3 regions of the Saccharopolyspora sp. 6V genome follow, and region 3 is predicted to be linked to each of the others. Evidence: riboswitches for the same ligand, from Rfam matches in the RefSeq annotation. Region 3 holds a riboswitch; each other region holds the start of a gene.
The links. Region 3 has a riboswitch for cobalamin ahead of cobN (cobaltochelatase subunit CobN). Riboswitches for the same ligand answer to the same signal wherever they lie in the genome.

Region 1: it holds a riboswitch for cobalamin, as region 3 does, so the genes downstream of both, LCD35_RS09430 (ribonucleoside-diphosphate reductase subunit alpha) here and cobN (cobaltochelatase subunit CobN) in region 3, are expected to answer to the same signal.
Region 2: it holds a riboswitch for cobalamin, as region 3 does, so the genes downstream of both, metE (5-methyltetrahydropteroyltriglutamate--homocysteine S-methyltransferase) here and cobN (cobaltochelatase subunit CobN) in region 3, are expected to answer to the same signal.

What each region holds. Positions count from the first base shown of each region.
Region 1 is NZ_JAIUKB010000040.1:27,768-33,454, forward strand. It holds gene LCD35_RS09425 (ribonucleotide-diphosphate reductase subunit beta) at 1-405, opposite strand, end outside; gene LCD35_RS09430 (ribonucleoside-diphosphate reductase subunit alpha) at 431-3,262, opposite strand; cobalamin riboswitch at 3,384-3,608, opposite strand; gene LCD35_RS09435 (bifunctional UDP-sugar hydrolase/5'-nucleotidase) at 3,827-5,536, shown strand; gene LCD35_RS09440 (helix-turn-helix transcriptional regulator) at 5,638-5,687, opposite strand, start outside.
Region 2 is NZ_JAIUKB010000048.1:18-3,603, forward strand. It holds gene metE (5-methyltetrahydropteroyltriglutamate--homocysteine S-methyltransferase) at 97-2,385, opposite strand; cobalamin riboswitch at 2,515-2,756, opposite strand; gene LCD35_RS10640 (VCBS repeat-containing protein) at 2,942-3,586, shown strand, end outside.
Region 3 is NZ_JAIUKB010000203.1:274-5,960, forward strand. It holds gene cobN (cobaltochelatase subunit CobN) at 1-3,480, opposite strand, end outside; cobalamin riboswitch at 3,603-3,735, opposite strand; gene cobG (precorrin-3B synthase) at 3,989-5,209, shown strand; gene LCD35_RS29010 (precorrin-8X methylmutase) at 5,206-5,687, shown strand, end outside.

The DNA.
Region 1 (5,687 bases), on a different contig from region 3:
GGTGTGCGTGTGCACGGCCTCCTCGAACGCCTGGCGCAGCAGGTACTGGCGGCACTCGGGGTTGGTGATGTGCCGGTACACGGCGAGCACGATGTTGTTGGCCACCAACGACTCCGCCGTGGCGAAGAACCCGAGGTTGCGCTTGAGCATCAGCCGCTCGTCCTCGGTGAGCCCGTCGCGGGAGCGCCACAGGGCGATGTCGGCGTGCATGGACACCTCGGTGGGCATCCAGTGGTTGTTGCAGCCGGCGAGGTACTTCTCCCACGCCCAGCCGTACTTCAGCGGCAGCAGCTGGTTCACGTCCGCCTGCGCGTTGATCATCGCCTTGTCGTCGACGTTGATCCGGCCCGCGCCGCGGTCGATCTCGCCGAGCCCGGTGGCGTCGGGGGTGTGCACGGAAGTCATGAGTCCTCCAGGGGGAACGGGGCGGTCACTGGCAGGCTTCGCAGTCCGGGTCGTCGATCGCGCACGCCTGCGGCTGCGGCGACGGGGCCGGGGCCGGTGCGGCGGCGGGGGAGACCGCGTTGAGCTTGCCGTCGGTGCCGCGCAGCGTGGACTTCTCCACGTGCGTCGCACTGCTGGACCGCAGGTAGTAGGTGGTCTTGAGGCCCTTGCGCCACGCCAGCCGGTACAGCTCGTCGAGCTTGCGGCCGCTCGGCGCCGCCATGTACAGGTTCAGCGACTGCGCCTGGTCGATCCACTTCTGGCGGCGGGACGCGGCCTCCACCAGCCAGCGCGGCTCGATCTCGAACGCGGTGGCGTACAACGACTTCAGCTCCGCGGGCACCCGGTCGATCGGGGCCAGGTCGCCGTCGAAGTACTTCAGGTCCTGCACCATCGCCTCGTCCCACACCCCGGCGGCCTTGAGGTCCCGCACCAGGTCGGCGTTGAGCACGGTGAAGTCGCCCGACATGTTCGACTTCACGTACAGGTTCCGGTACAGCGGCTCGATGGACTGGCCGACGCCGCAGATGTTCGAGATCGTCGCCGTCGGGGCGATGGCCAGCACGTTCGAGTTGCGCATGCCGTTCGCGCGCACCCGCTCCCGCAGCCCGTCCCAGTCCAGTGTGGACGAACGATCCAGGTCGACGCCGGTCTCGCGGGCCTGCGCCAGCAGCTCCAGCGAGTCGATCGGCAGCACGCCCCGGCTCCACAGCGAACCCTCGAACGACTCGTAGCGCCCGCGCTCGGCGGCCAGCTCGGAGGACGCGGCGATCGCGTGGAAGCTGATGTGCTCCATGCTCAGGTCCGCGAACTCCACCGCCGCCTGCGAGGACATCGGGATGCGCTGCGCGAACAGCGCGTCCGAGAAGCCCATCAGGCCCAGGCCCACCGGGCGGTGCCGCAGGTTCGAGGCCCGCGCCTCCGGGATCGTGTAGAAGTTCACGTCGATGACGTTGTCCAGCATCCGCACCGCCGTGCGGGTGGTGCGCCGCAGCCGCTCCACGTCCAGGCCCTCGGCCGTGACGTGCCGCGCCAGGTTGATCGAACCGAGGTTGCAGACCGCGACCTCGTCCTTGCTCGTGTTCAGCGTGATCTCGGTGCACAGGTTCGAGGAGTGCACCACGCCCGCGTGCTGCTGCGGCGACCGCAGGTTGCACGGGTCCTTGAAGGTGATCCACGGATGCCCGGTCTCGAACAGCATCGTCAGCATCCGGCGCCACAGGTCCACCGCGCGGACCTGGCGGAACACCTTCAGCTCACCGCGCTCGGCGGCCGCCTCGTACTCCCGGTAGCGCTGCGCGAACGCGGTGCCGTACAGGTCGTGCAGGTCCGGCACCTCGTCCGGGGAGAACAGGGTCCACGGCTCGTCGGCCTCCACCCGGCGCAGGAACTCGTCCGGCACCCAGTTCGCCGTGTTCATGTCGTGCGTGCGCCGCCGGTCGTCCCCGGTGTTCTTGCGCAGGTCGAGGAATTCCTCGACGTCCACGTGCCAGGTCTCCAGGTACGCGCACACCGCGCCCTTGCGCTTGCCGCCCTGGTTCACCGCGACCGCCGTGTCGTTGGCGATCTTCAGGAACGGCACCACGCCCTGCGAGGAACCGTTGGTCCCCTTGATGTGCGCGCCCGTGCCCCGCACCGGGGTCCAGTCGTTGCCGAGCCCGCCCGCGTACTTCGACAGCAGCGCGTTGTTGCTGATGCCGTGGAAGATCCCGTGCAGGTCGTCGTCCACAGTGGTCAGGAAGCAGGACGACAGCTGCGGGCGGGTGGTGCCCGCGTTGAACAGCGTCGGCGTCGAGCACATGAAGTCGAACGAGGAGATCAGGTCGTAGAACTCGATCGCCCGCGCCTCCCGGTCGTCCTCGCGCAGCGCCACGCCCATCGCGACCCGCATGAAGAACGCCTGCGGCAGCTCGAACCGCACCCCGTCCTCGTGCAGCAGGTACCGGTCGTAGAGCGTCTGCAGGCCGAGGAAGCCGAACGCGATGTCCCGGTCCGCGTCCAGCGCCGCGCCCAGCCGCTCCAGGTCGAAGCGGGCCAGCTCCGGGTCCAGCTGCTCCAGCTCGATGCCGCGGCGCACGTAGTCGGCGAAGTAACCGGCGTAGCGGTCCCGCATCTGCACCTGGTCGGCCTCGGCCGGCTCGCCCGCGACGAAGCTCAGCGCCTCCCGACGCAGCTTGTCCAGCAGCAGCCGCGAGGTCACCAGCGAGTAGTTCGGCTCCGCCTCCACGAAGGTGCGCGCCGCCATCGTCAGCGACTCGGCCAGCTCCGCGGAGCTGATGCCGTCGTAGACGTTGCGCCGCACCTCGCGCAGCACCTGGTCGGCGTGCACGTCGTCGAGGTCCGAGCAGGCCTGCTCGACGACGGTCGACACCCGCTCCCAGTCCAGCGGCACCCGGGTGCCGTCCGGCGCGGTCATCTCCAGGCGGGGAGCGGCGTCCTCGACGGGAGCCACCTCGGCCTCGCGGGCCTGCGCGTGCTCCTCCCGGTAGAGCACGTAGGCGCGGGCGACACCGTGGTGCCCGCCGCGCATCAGCGCCAGCTCCACCATGTCCTGGATCTGCTCGATGTGCACCAGGCCTTCGGTACCCGCGTGGCGCAGCACGCCCTGCGCCGCCTGCTCCGTCAACTCCGCGACGATCTGGTGCAACCGCGACGACGATGCGGCCGAATCCCCCTCGGCCGCCAGGAACGCCTTGGTCAACGCCACGGAGATCTTCGTTTCGTCCCAACCGGAAACGGTCCCGTCGCGCCGCAGCACCCGCACTCCTGCCGGTACCACCGCGGTCGCTGCTGACGGCCGGGTCGTGGACTCGGTCACTGGCTCTCTCCTCGCAAGCTCGGACACCTGCCCGGAACTCCTCGGAACGCGCCAGGACCCGCGGCGCGCACGGCACCGCTCGTCCCACGACCCTCCCGCGAGGTCCCGGACGGCGCGCACCCCTCGTGCGCGCACCGATGGCAGGTCTTCGGACTCACGGGCGACCGGTGCTCGGCACCGGGCCTACTGGCCGTCGCTTCCCGGACGCCGAGCGTCCAGTGCTGCACCACCGGGAGGTGGTGACGGCGGTCGTTCCCGTTCACCGCTGCGGGGCAGTCCCGGATTCGCACCGGGTTCCCTGTTGTCACGCCGGGCGGACCGGCGAACCATCAGCGGGCGCCACACTACATCTTGGGTTCGGCGGTGATCCGGACCCCATCATCATCGGCGTGGCGGTGCCGGTGCGGAGGCGCTCGGTAGCCGTCCGCGCACTCCTCGGCCGCATCCTGCCCGGCCGCGGGCGGCTCCGCACGACCGCGAGGTGTGACGCGGAATCGGTGGTGGTCGGCAGCGGGTCCGGGCAGACTGCCTCCCGAGATCACCACCTGGGAGGAAGACCGAACCATGCGTGCCCACCGCGTGCGACGCGGACTCGCCGTCGCCGCCACCGCACTGGCCACCGCGGCCACGGCCACCGGGGCCACCGCCGGCGCCGCGCCGCAGGACCCGCCCGCGACCACCGACGTCCGGCTGATCACCTTCAACGACCTGCACGGCAACCTCGAACCGCCCACCGGGTCCTCCGGGCAGATCGAGCTCGACGACGGCCGGACCGTCGACGCCGGCGGCGCCGCCTACCTCGCCACCCACCTGCAGCGGCTGCGCGACGAGGTGCCGAACTCGCTGGTCTTCTCGACCGGCGACAGCGTCGGCGCCTCGCCGGTGAACTCCGCGCTGTTCCACGACGAACCCACCGTCGACTTCCTCAACTCGCAGGACGTGCGCGGCCACGTCGTCGGCAACCACGAGTTCGACGAGGGCTACCAGGAACTCCAACGGCTGCAGACCGGCGGCTGCCACCCGCAGGACGGTTGCGAGTTCCGGGATTCCTTCGCCGGCGCGGACTTCCCGTACCTCGGCGCCAACGTCACCTTCGAGGACGGCGGTGCCCCCGCGCTGCTGCCGTTCACCGTGCAGGTCTCCGGCGGGGTGCCGATCGGCGTGATCGGCGCGACCCTGCAGGACCTGCCCGACGTGGTCAGCCCCGAAGCGGTGCGCGGACTCCGGTTCGGCGACGAGGTCGAAGCCATCGACCGCACCTCCGACGCGCTGGAGCGCTTCGGCGTCAAGGCGCAGGTCGTGCTGCTGCACCAGGGCGACGAAGCCGACGGCGGCGGCCCGAACTCCTGCCAGGTCACCCCCGGCGGCCCCGCGAGCCGCATCGCGGAACAGGTCTCCCCGCAGGTCGACGCCGTGTTCAGCGCGCACAGCCACCAGCAGTACACCTGCACCGCCACCGACCCGGCGGGCGACCCGCGTCCCCTCGTGCAAGGCGCCTCCTACGGCAGGCTGCTGTCGGTGCTGGACCTGCGCGTCGACCGCGACACCCGCGAAGTGGTGCGGGAGAGCAGCACCGCGCGCAACGAGGTCGTCACCCGCGACGTCGAACCCGACGCCGAGACGGCCGCGCTCGTCGAGGAAGCCCGCGCGAAGGCGGCGCCGATCGCGAACCGCGCCGTCGGCACCGCCACCGGCGACCTGCTGAAGACCCCGGCGCCGTCCGGGGAATCCGGCCTCGGCAGCGTCATCGCCGACGCGCAGCTCGCCGCCACCCGCGACACGGGGGCGCAGCTCGCGCTGACCAACCCCGGCGGGGTGCGCGCCGACCTGCCGCACGCCTCTTCCCCGGCGGGCGAAGGCGACGGCGTCATCACCTACGGCGAAGCGTTCGCGGTGCAGCCCTTCGGCAACACCATGCAGACCATGACCCTCACCGGCGCGCAGCTGCGGGACGTGCTGGAGCAGCAGTGGAGCCCGGAGGGCGAGAACGTGCTGCAGGTGTCGGCGGACCTGCACTACGAGTACTCGCGGTCCGCGCCCATCGGGTCGAAGGTCTCCGGGCTCACCCTCGACGGCGCACCGGTGGACCCGGCCGCGCCGTACCGGGTGGCGGTGAACAACTTCCTCGCCGGCGGCGGGGACGGGTTCAGCGGCTTCACCGAGGGCACCGACGTCGCGGGCGGGCCGGTGGACCTGGACGCGCTGCTGGGCTACCTGGCGGAGCACCCCGACGTGGTGCCGCCGGCGCCGGACCGCATCACCGCGAAGGACTGAGCCGGGGTCCCGGCGGCGCACCCCGTGCCGCCGGGATCTCCTTTCGCACGGCCACTTCCTCCCGCCGCGCCCGGCCGCGCCGACGGAGGTCCGCCGCACCGTCAGCGGGGGACCGGCCGGGGTGCGATGACACCGTCGATGCCGAGCGCCA
Region 2 (3,586 bases), on a different contig from region 3:
AACTAGATGGGACGAACGGTCCGTTCACTCGACCTGGATCGGGGGCCGGGGGTGGGCAGTGGTGGGAAGAGCGACCACCCACCCCCGGCTTCGGGATCAGCCGGCAGCCGGGCGCACGGCCGCCGTAGCGCTGATCACGTTCTTGAGCGCGGTCTCGACCTCGGCGTAGCCGCGGGTCTTGAGGCCGCAGTCGGGGTTCACCCACAGCCGCTCGGCGGGCACCGCGGCGAGCGCGGCCTTCAGCAGGTCGGTGACCTCCCCGGCTTCCGGGACCCGGGGCGAGTGGATGTCGTACACACCGGGTCCGACGCCGCGGCCGAACCCGACGGCGTTGAGGTCGTCCAGGACCTCCATCCGGGACCGGGCGGCTTCGATGCTGGTGACGTCGGCGTCCAGGTCGACGATGGCGTTGATGACGTCGCCGAACTCCGAATAGCACAGGTGGGTGTGGATCTGGGTGGATTCGGCGATCCCGGAGGTGGCGAGCCGGAACGAGCGCACCGCCCAGTCCAGGTACTCCTGGTGCTGCGAGGAGCGCAGCGGCAGCAGTTCGCGCAGCGCGGGCTCGTCGACCTGGATCACCCGGATGCCCGCGTTCTCCAGGTCCTTGACCTCGTCCCGGATGGCGAGCGCGACCTGCTCGGCGGTGATGCCGAGCGGCTGGTCGTCGCGCACGAAGGACCAGGCGAGGATGGTGACGGGCCCGGTCAGCATGCCCTTCACCGGCTTGGCGGTGAGTTTCTGCGCGTACTTGGCCCATTCCACGGTGATCGGCTCGGGCCGGGACACGTCGCCGTAGAGGATCGGTGGCCGGACGCAGCGCGAACCGTAGGACTGCACCCAGCCGTTGTGCGTGCTGGCGAACCCGTCCATGTGTTCCGAGAAGTACTGCACCATGTCGTTGCGCTCGGGTTCGCCGTGCACGAGCACGTCGAGTCCGAGGTCTTCCTGCAGCCGGATGACGCGTTCGATCTCGTCGCGCATCCGCTGCTTGTAGGTGGCGTGGTCGATGCTTCCGGAGCGCAACGCGGCGCGGGCCTTGCGCACGTCGGTGGTCTGCGGGAACGAGCCGATGGTGGTCGTCGGCAGCGGCGGCAGCCGCAGCGACTTGCGCTGTGCGGCGAGCCGGTTCGCGTAGTCACCGCGCTGGGCGTGCTCGGGTTTGAGCGAGGTGAGCCGCGCCTGCACCCGGTTGTTGCGCACCCGGTCGGCTCCGGCGCGGTCGGCGATGCGCCGCCGCGCGTCGTCGAGCTGCTCGGCGACGGTGTCGCGGCCCTGGTGCAGCGCGCGGTCGAGGACGACGACCTCGCCGACCTTCTGCGCGGCGAACGCCAGCCAGGACGCGACCTGCGGGTCGAGGTCGGTTTCCGCGTCGACGTCGTAGGGCACGTGCAGCAGCGAGCAGGAGGTGCTGACGGCGACCTCCCCGGCGAGGCCGAGCAGGGTGGCGGCGGTGGTGAGCGCCTTGTCCAGGTCGGTGCGCCAGATGTTGCGCCCGTCGACGAGGCCCGCGACGAGCGTCTTCTCCCGCAGCCCGGGCACCGACGGGAGTTCGTCCACGGTGCGCTGCCCGGCGACGAGGTCCACGCCGACGGCTTCGACGGGGGAGGAGGCGAGCACGCCCAGCGCGTCCCCGAGGTCGCCGAAGTAGGACGCGACCAGGATCTTCGGCCGTTCCGAGAGCTCGCCGAGCCGCTGGTAGGCGGCGCGCAGCGCGTCCAGGTCGGCCTGCGAGCGGTCCGCGGTGAACGCGGGCTCGTCCAGCTGCACCCATTCGACCCCGGCCCGGTGCAGCTCGCCGAGCAGTTCGGCGTAGGCGGTGACGAGCTCGTCGACCTTGTCCAGCGGGCGGAACGAGGCGGGCGCGCCGTCCTGCGGTTTGGACAGCAGCAGGAACGTCAGCGGTCCGACGACGACCGGGCGGGTCTTGATGCCCAGCTCAGCGGCCTCGTGGTACTGGTCGACGACGGTCTGGTCGGACAGCCGGAACTCGGTGTCCGGGCCGATCTCCGGGACGATGTAGTGGTAGTTGGTGTCGAACCACTTCGTCATCTCCAGCGGTGGCGCGGATTCCACGCCGCGGGCCATCGCGAAGTACGTGTCGAGCGGGTTCAGGCCCAGTTCGGCGAAGCGCGGCGGGACCGCGCCGAAGGTGACGGCGGCGTCGAGGACCTGGTCGTAGTAGGAAAAGGTGTTTCCCGGCACCGAGTCCAGCCCGGCGTCGCGCAGCGAACGCCACGTGTCGGTGCGCAGCGTGCGCGCGACTTCGCGCAGTTCCGCTTCGCCGGTGCGGGACTTCCAGTAGCTCTCCAACGCCCGCTTGAGTTCCCGGTTCGGACCGATCCGGGGGAACCCGAGCACGGTGGATCCGATTGTGCTGGTCAACGCTCTCTCCTCGCGAGCTGGACGGCAGTTCTGCGAGGTCGAGCGGGCAGGATCCGGGCACACGTGGCCGCACGCGGCGGCTCGTTCGTCCAGGTCTTCCCGCGAGACCTCGCAACAGCGCGCGTCACGCAGGACGCGCGCACCGGCGGCAGGTCTTCGGACTCGTGGGCGCTTCCCGGTGGAACCGGGGTCTTCTACTGGCCGTCGCTTCCCGAGCTCGCGCTCAGTGCTGTGACCGGTCGTGGCGACCGGTGACGGCGTTCGTTCCCACTCACCGCTGCGGGGCAGTCCCGGATTTCCACCGGGTTCCCTCTTGCCTCGCGCACCCCCGCTTTCGCAGGGCTGTGCGAACCACCAGCACTTCGGAGGCTACTTGCTTCTGGCGGGAAGACAAGGCCCTGCCGTCCGGATCACCCGGGCGCCGCGACGACCGCCGGAAGGTTTTTCGAGCCGCGGGCAACCTGCCGCGCGGTGGTGCGTCTTGTGAACAGGTGAGGGGGCGGGACGGATTTCTTCCGTCCCGGTGCGACGAAGCGATCGGGAGGAACCGGCTGTGGTGAAGAGCGGTATTCGGGCGGGTGTGGGCATCGGTGCGCTGGCCGTGGCGGCGATGGCGCTGGTGCCGGCAGGGATCGCCGCCGCTGACTCGAGCGAGACGTCCGTTGTGGACTTGAACGGGGACGGAACTCCGGACACCGCGCAGCTGTCCGCCATCGGGGACGGGGCGAAGCAGTCGCTCAAGTTCACTGTGGACGGTCGTACGACCGAGGCCGTGCTGACCGGCGACCCGTCCTTCGGCACCCAGCCGATGCGGGTGCTGGACGTGAACGGCGACGGCAGGCAGGAACTGCTGGTGACGGAGTCCGTCGGCGCGAACACCACCTGGTTCAGCGTGTGGGACCTGGGTGCCGATGGCGCGCCGCGCGAGCTGAAGACGCAGGACGGCGAGCCGCTGAAGATCAACGAAGGCGGCGGGATCGGTGCCCGCCTCGGCTACGAGTGCGCGCCCGCGGGCTCGGACGGCCGGGTCCTGATCACCTTGGCCGCGTCGAACGAGAGCCAGACGACGGAGCCCTCCTACGACGGTTCCCGGGTCGCCTACGAGGTGCGCGACGGCGTGGCCACGCCGGTCGACGACTACTCGTTCACCGGTGTCGGCAAGGACGACGACGTGCTGCGGGTGCAGCCCGAATCCTGCTCC
Region 3 (5,687 bases):
GTGCAGCGCCCACGGGTTGGACTCGGTGAGGAACTTCTGGTTCTCCTCGTCCAGCACGTAGGTCTCGGCGAGCTTCTCGTACATCCAGTCGCCGACGACACCGGTCGTGGCGTCGTAGCCGAACAGGTAGTCCACGGTGGCGGCCAGCTCGAACGCGCCCTTGTAGCCGTGCTTGCGCATCGCGGCGAGCCAGCGCGGGTTCACCACGCGGGCGCGGAACACCCGCGAGGTCTCCTCGGTCAGCGAGCGGGTCCGGATGGCGTCCGGGCGGCTGCTGTCGCCGATGTAGGCCGCCGGTGCCTTGCCGGTCAGCGCACGGACCGTGGCGATCATGCCGCCGTGGTACTGGAAGTAGTCGTCGGAGTCGGCGATGTCGTGCTCGCGGGTGTCGACGTTCTTCGCCGCCACCGAGATCCGCTTGTAGGCGGATTCCATGTCGCCGCGCGCCTCGGTGCCCTCCAGGCCGCGGCCGTAGGCGTAGCCGCCCCACACCGCGTACACCTCGGCGAGGTCGGTGTCGTCGCGCCAGTTCTTGCTGTCCATCAGCGGCAGCAGACCGGCCCCGTAGGCGCCGGGCTTCGAACCGAAGATGCGCGTGGTGGCGCGGCGCTCGTCGCCGTGCCCGGCCAGGTCGGCCTGCGCGTGGGCGCGCACGAAGTTCTGCTCGTCCGGCTCGTCGAGCGCGGCGACCTTGCGGACCGCGTCGTCGAGCAGCGTCACCACGTGCGGGAACGCGTCGCGGAAGAACCCGCTGATCCGCACCGTCACGTCCACCCGCGGGCGGCCCAGCTCGTCGAGCGGGATCACTTCGAGCCCGTTGACGCGCCGCGACGCCTCGTCCCAGGTGGGCCGCACGCCCAGCAGCGCCAGCACTTCCGCGATGTCGTCGCCGGAGGTGCGCATCGCCGAGGTGCCCCACACCGACAGGCCCACCGAGCGCGGGTACTCGCCGGTGTCGGCGAGGTAGCGCTCGATCAGCGAATCGGCGATGGCGTGCCCGGTCTCCCAGGCGAGCCTGCTCGGCACCGCCTTCGGGTCCACCGAGTAGAAGTTCCGGCCCGTCGGCAGCACGTTGATCAGGCCGCGCAGCGGGGAACCGCTCGGGCCCGCGGGCACGTAGCCGCCGTCGAGGGCGTGCAGCGTCGCGGTCATCTCGTCGGTGGTGGCGTCCAGCCGCGGCACCACCTCGGTGACGGCGAACTCCAGCACCCGCACCACGTCGTCCGGCGCGTCGCCCAGCACCGAGCGGCACACCTCGACGACCGCGCCGAGCTCCCAGCCGCGCTCCTCCAGGCCCGCGACGAGCGCGTGCGCGGAGGTCTCCACGTCGTCCACGGTGCCGCGGGCGACGCTGCCGTCCTCCAGCATGCCCAGCGCCTCGCGCAGGCCGGGCAGCGCACCGCTCTGCCCGCCCCACACCTGGCGGGCGCGCAGCATCGCCAGCACCAGGTTCACCCGCGCCTCCCCGGTCGGGGCGGCGCCGAGGACGTGCAGGCCGTCGCGGATCTGCGCGTCCTTGATCTCGCACAGCCAGCCGTCGACGTGCAGCAGCATGTCGTCGAACTCGGCCTCGTGCGGGCGCTCGTCCAGGCCGAGGTCGTGGTCGAGCTTCGCGGCTTGCATCAACGTCCAGATCTGGCTGCGGATCGCGGGCAGCTTCGCCGGGTCCATCGCCGAGATCTGCGCGTGCTCGTCGAGCAGCTGCTCCAGCTTCGCGATGTCGCCGTAGCTCTCCGCGCGCGCCATCGGCGGCACCAGGTGGTCCACCAGCGTCGCGTGCACCCGGCGCTTCGCCTGGGTGCCCTCGCCCGGGTCGTTGACCAGGAACGGGTACACCAGCGGCAGGTCGGCCAGCGCCGCGTCCGGTGCGCAGGACGCCGACATGCCCGCGGTCTTGCCGGGCAGCCACTCCAGGTTGCCGTGCTTGCCGAGGTGCACCATCGCGTGCGCGCCGAACTCGTCGGTCATCCAGCGGTAGGCGGCCAGGTAGTGGTGGCTCGGCGGCAGGTCCGGGTCGTGGTAGATCGCGATCGGGTTCTCGCCGAACCCGCGCGGCGGCTGCACGACCACGACCACGTTCCCGGCGCGCAGCGCGGCCACCACGATCTCGCCGTCCGGGTCGTGCGAGCGGTCCACGAACTGCTCGCCCGGCGGCGGGCCCCAGTGCTGCTCGACGCTCTCCCGCAGGTCCTGCGGCAGCGTGGCGAACCAGTCGGCGTAGCGCTTCGCGGGGATGCGCACCGGGTTGCCGGACAGCTGCTCCTCGGTCAGCCAGTCCGGGTCCTGGCCACCGGCGGCGATCAGCGCGTGCACCAGCGCGTCGCCGTCCTGCGCGGCCACGCCGGGCAGCGCGTCCGGGCCGTCCGCCGGGCCGATGTCGTAGCCGGCCTCGCGCAGCCGCCGCAGCAGGCCCACCGCGCTCGCCGGGGTGTCCAGGCCGACGGCGTTGCCGATCCGGGAGTGCTTCGTCGGGTACGCCGAGAGCATCAGCACCAGCCGCTTGTCCGCGGCGGGCACGTGCCGCAGCCGCGCGTGCTTCACCGCGATCCCGGCGACGCGGGCCGCGCGCTCCGGGTCGGCGACGTACACCGGGAGGCCCTCGGCGTCGTTCTCCTTGAACGAGAACGGCACCGTGATCAGGCGGCCGTCGAACTCGGGCACCGCGACCTGGGTGGCCATGTCCAGCGGGGACAGGCCCTCGTCGTTGTCCTCCCACGCCTCGCGGCTGGAGGTCAGGGTGAGGCCCTGCAGGATCGGCACGTCCAGCGCGGCGAGCGCGCCCACGTCCCACGCCTCGTCGTCGCCACCGGCGGAGGCCGTCGCGGGCTTCGTGCCGCCCGCGGCCAGCACCGTCACGATCAGCGCGTCCGCCTCGCGCAACGTGTCCAGCAGGCCCGCTTCGGGGGCGCGCAGCGAGGCGCAGAACACCGGCAGCGCCTGGCCGCCCGCGTCCTCGATCGCCTCGGACAGGGCGTGCGCGAACGCGGTGTTGCCCGCCATGTGGTGCGCGCGGTAGTAGAGCACCGCGACCTTCGGGCCTTCGGTCCGGCGCGGGGTGCGCTCCAGCAGGCCCCACTTCGGCGTCTCCACCGGCGGTTCGAAGCCGTGGCCGGTGAGCAGCACCGTGTCGGACAGGAAGTTGAACAGCTGCGCCAGGTTCTCCGGCCCGCCCTGCGCGAGGTAGCCGTGCGCCTGCGAGCAGACGCCGCCGGGCACCGTGGAGCACTCCATCAGCTCGGCGTCCGGGGCCTGCTCACCGCCGAGCACCACGACCGGGCGCGGTCCGGCGAGCAGCGCGTCCAAGCCCTCCTCCCACGCGCGGCGGCCGCCGAGCAGCCGCACCACCACGAGGTCGGCGCCCTCCAGCAGCGGCGGCAGGTCGTCCACGCCGAGCCGAGCCGGGTTGCCGAGGCGGAAGTCCGCACCGCTGGCGCGTGCGCTGAGCAGATCGGTGTCCGATGTGGACAGCAGCAGGATCATGCGGCACGCTCCCGGCTGAGCAGGGACGCGGGCGTGCGGACAGGACGCATGGTCAACCTTCCTCGGGGTCCTCGCCCCGGAGTCGTCGGCACCCGGTGTGGCACCGGGCGGTGGCGGCGCCGGAGTGTCCTGGCTCCCGGATCGGCGCTCGCTCCGGCCTTCCCACCCGCGCGGCGCGCGGGCAGTGGCCTCGTACTCGGAGTCCGCTCCCCGGTGACAGTGGCGGGACCGCGCCGGACTCGCACCGGCTTCCTCCGCACGTCGCCGCCGACAACTCTCCGCAACGGGGCGATCGTTCGTCAAGTGGCCGATCGTGCGCACGCGGGAGAGATCCCGCACTCGGCCGGTCCGGCCGCCCGGTGAGGCGCATCGCGTTTTGCGGACGCGATCCGGGCGGGACGTAGTATCGACGGTCGCCGGTGCGCCCCCGAGTCCGCGCACCCCGGACAGCGGCGCCGTGCGCTGCGAGTTCCGGACCAGACCACGATCGACGAGAGCGGGGACGAGCGTGCCGCGACGAGCCGGACCCGACGCGTGCCCCGGCGCGCTGCGGGTGCACGAGGCCGCCGACGGGGGACTGGCCCGCGTCCGGGTGCCCGGCGGGCGGCTCGCGGCGCGGCAGGTGCGGGCGCTGGCGACCGCGGCCGCGCTGGGTGACGGCGGCTGGGAACTCACCTCGCGGGCGAACGTCCAGGTCCGCGGCCTGTCCGCGGCGGCGGTGCCGGAGTTCGCCGACCTGCTCGGCGCGGCCGGACTGCTGCCGTCGCCGACGCACGAGCGGGTGCGCAACGTCGTCGCCTCGCCGCGCACCCGCCCGGGGGCGCTGGACGTGCGCGCGGTGGCGGTGGAACTGGACGAGCGGCTGCGCGCCGACCCGGAGCTGGCGGAGCTGCCCGGCCGGTTCCTGTTCACCGCGGACGACGGCGGCGGCGAGGTGACCGCGCTGGGCGCGGACGTCGCGCTGCACCCGGCGGACGGCTCGGTTGCGGTGCTGCTCGCCGGGGCCGACCTCGGGCTGCGGGTGCCCGCGGCCGACGCGGCCCGCGCCGCGGTGCTCGCGGCCGCCGCGTTCCTCGCGGAGCGGGACCGGCTGGGTGCGGAGAGCTGGCGGCTCGCGGAACTGCCCGGCGGCGCGGAGCGGATCGCCGGCCGCGTCCGGGAGGAATTCCCCTGCACCCCGGCGGAATCCGTGGTCACGCCCGGTGATCCGGTGCGCACGCACGCCGAGCTGGGCGTGCTGGCCCGCGACGACGACCGGGTCGACCTCGCCCTCGGCGCACCGCTGGGACGGCTGGACGCCGCGCAGATCGCGGTGCTCGCCGCGCAGACCGAAGAGATCGCCGCCCGGACCGCCGCACCGCACCCGCTGCGGCTCACGCCGTGGCGCGCGCTGCTGCTCACCGACGTCCCCGCGGCCGAGGCGCCGCGCAGGCTCGCCGAGCTGGCCGCCGCCGGGTTCCTCACCGACTCGGGCGCGCCGCTGGCCGGGGTGACCGCCTGCACGGGCAGCCCCGGCTGCGCGAAGTCCCTCGCCGACGTGCGCGCCGACGCGCTGCGCACCACCCGGCCCGGCCCGCTGCCGGTGCACTGGGCGGGTTGCGCGCGCCGCTGCGGCCGACCGGCCGGGCCAGGAGTGGAAGTGCTGGCCACCGAGGCCGGCTACGAGGTCGGCGGCCGTGCCGCCGGCGATACGTCCGCCGCGCTCGACGCGGCACGGAGGGCAGTGTGAACACCGCAGACAGCACCGGCGGCTACGAGTACGTGCGCGACGGCGCGGAGATCTACCGCCGTTCGTTCGCCACGATCCGCGCTGAAGCGGAACTCGACGGCATGCCACCGGAAGTCGCCCAGGTCGCCGTCCGCATGATCCACGCCTGCGGCATGGTGGACCTGGTCCGCGACATCGCCTGGTCGCCGCGCGCGGTGCTCGCCGCCCGCGAGGCGCTGCGCGGTGGCGCACCGGTGTTCTGCGACGCCGCCATGGTCGCCGCGGGCGTCACCCGGGGCAGGCTGCCCGCCGACAACGACATCCTCTGCACCCTCGGTGACGAGCGGGTCCTCGGCCTCGCCGCGGAACTCGGCACGACCCGCAGTGCGGCCGCGATGGAGCTGTGGCGGGACCGGCTGGACGGGTCCGTGGTGGCCGTCGGCAACGCGCCGACCGCGCTGTTCCGGCTGCTGGAGATGGTCGACGCGGGCGCGGGCAG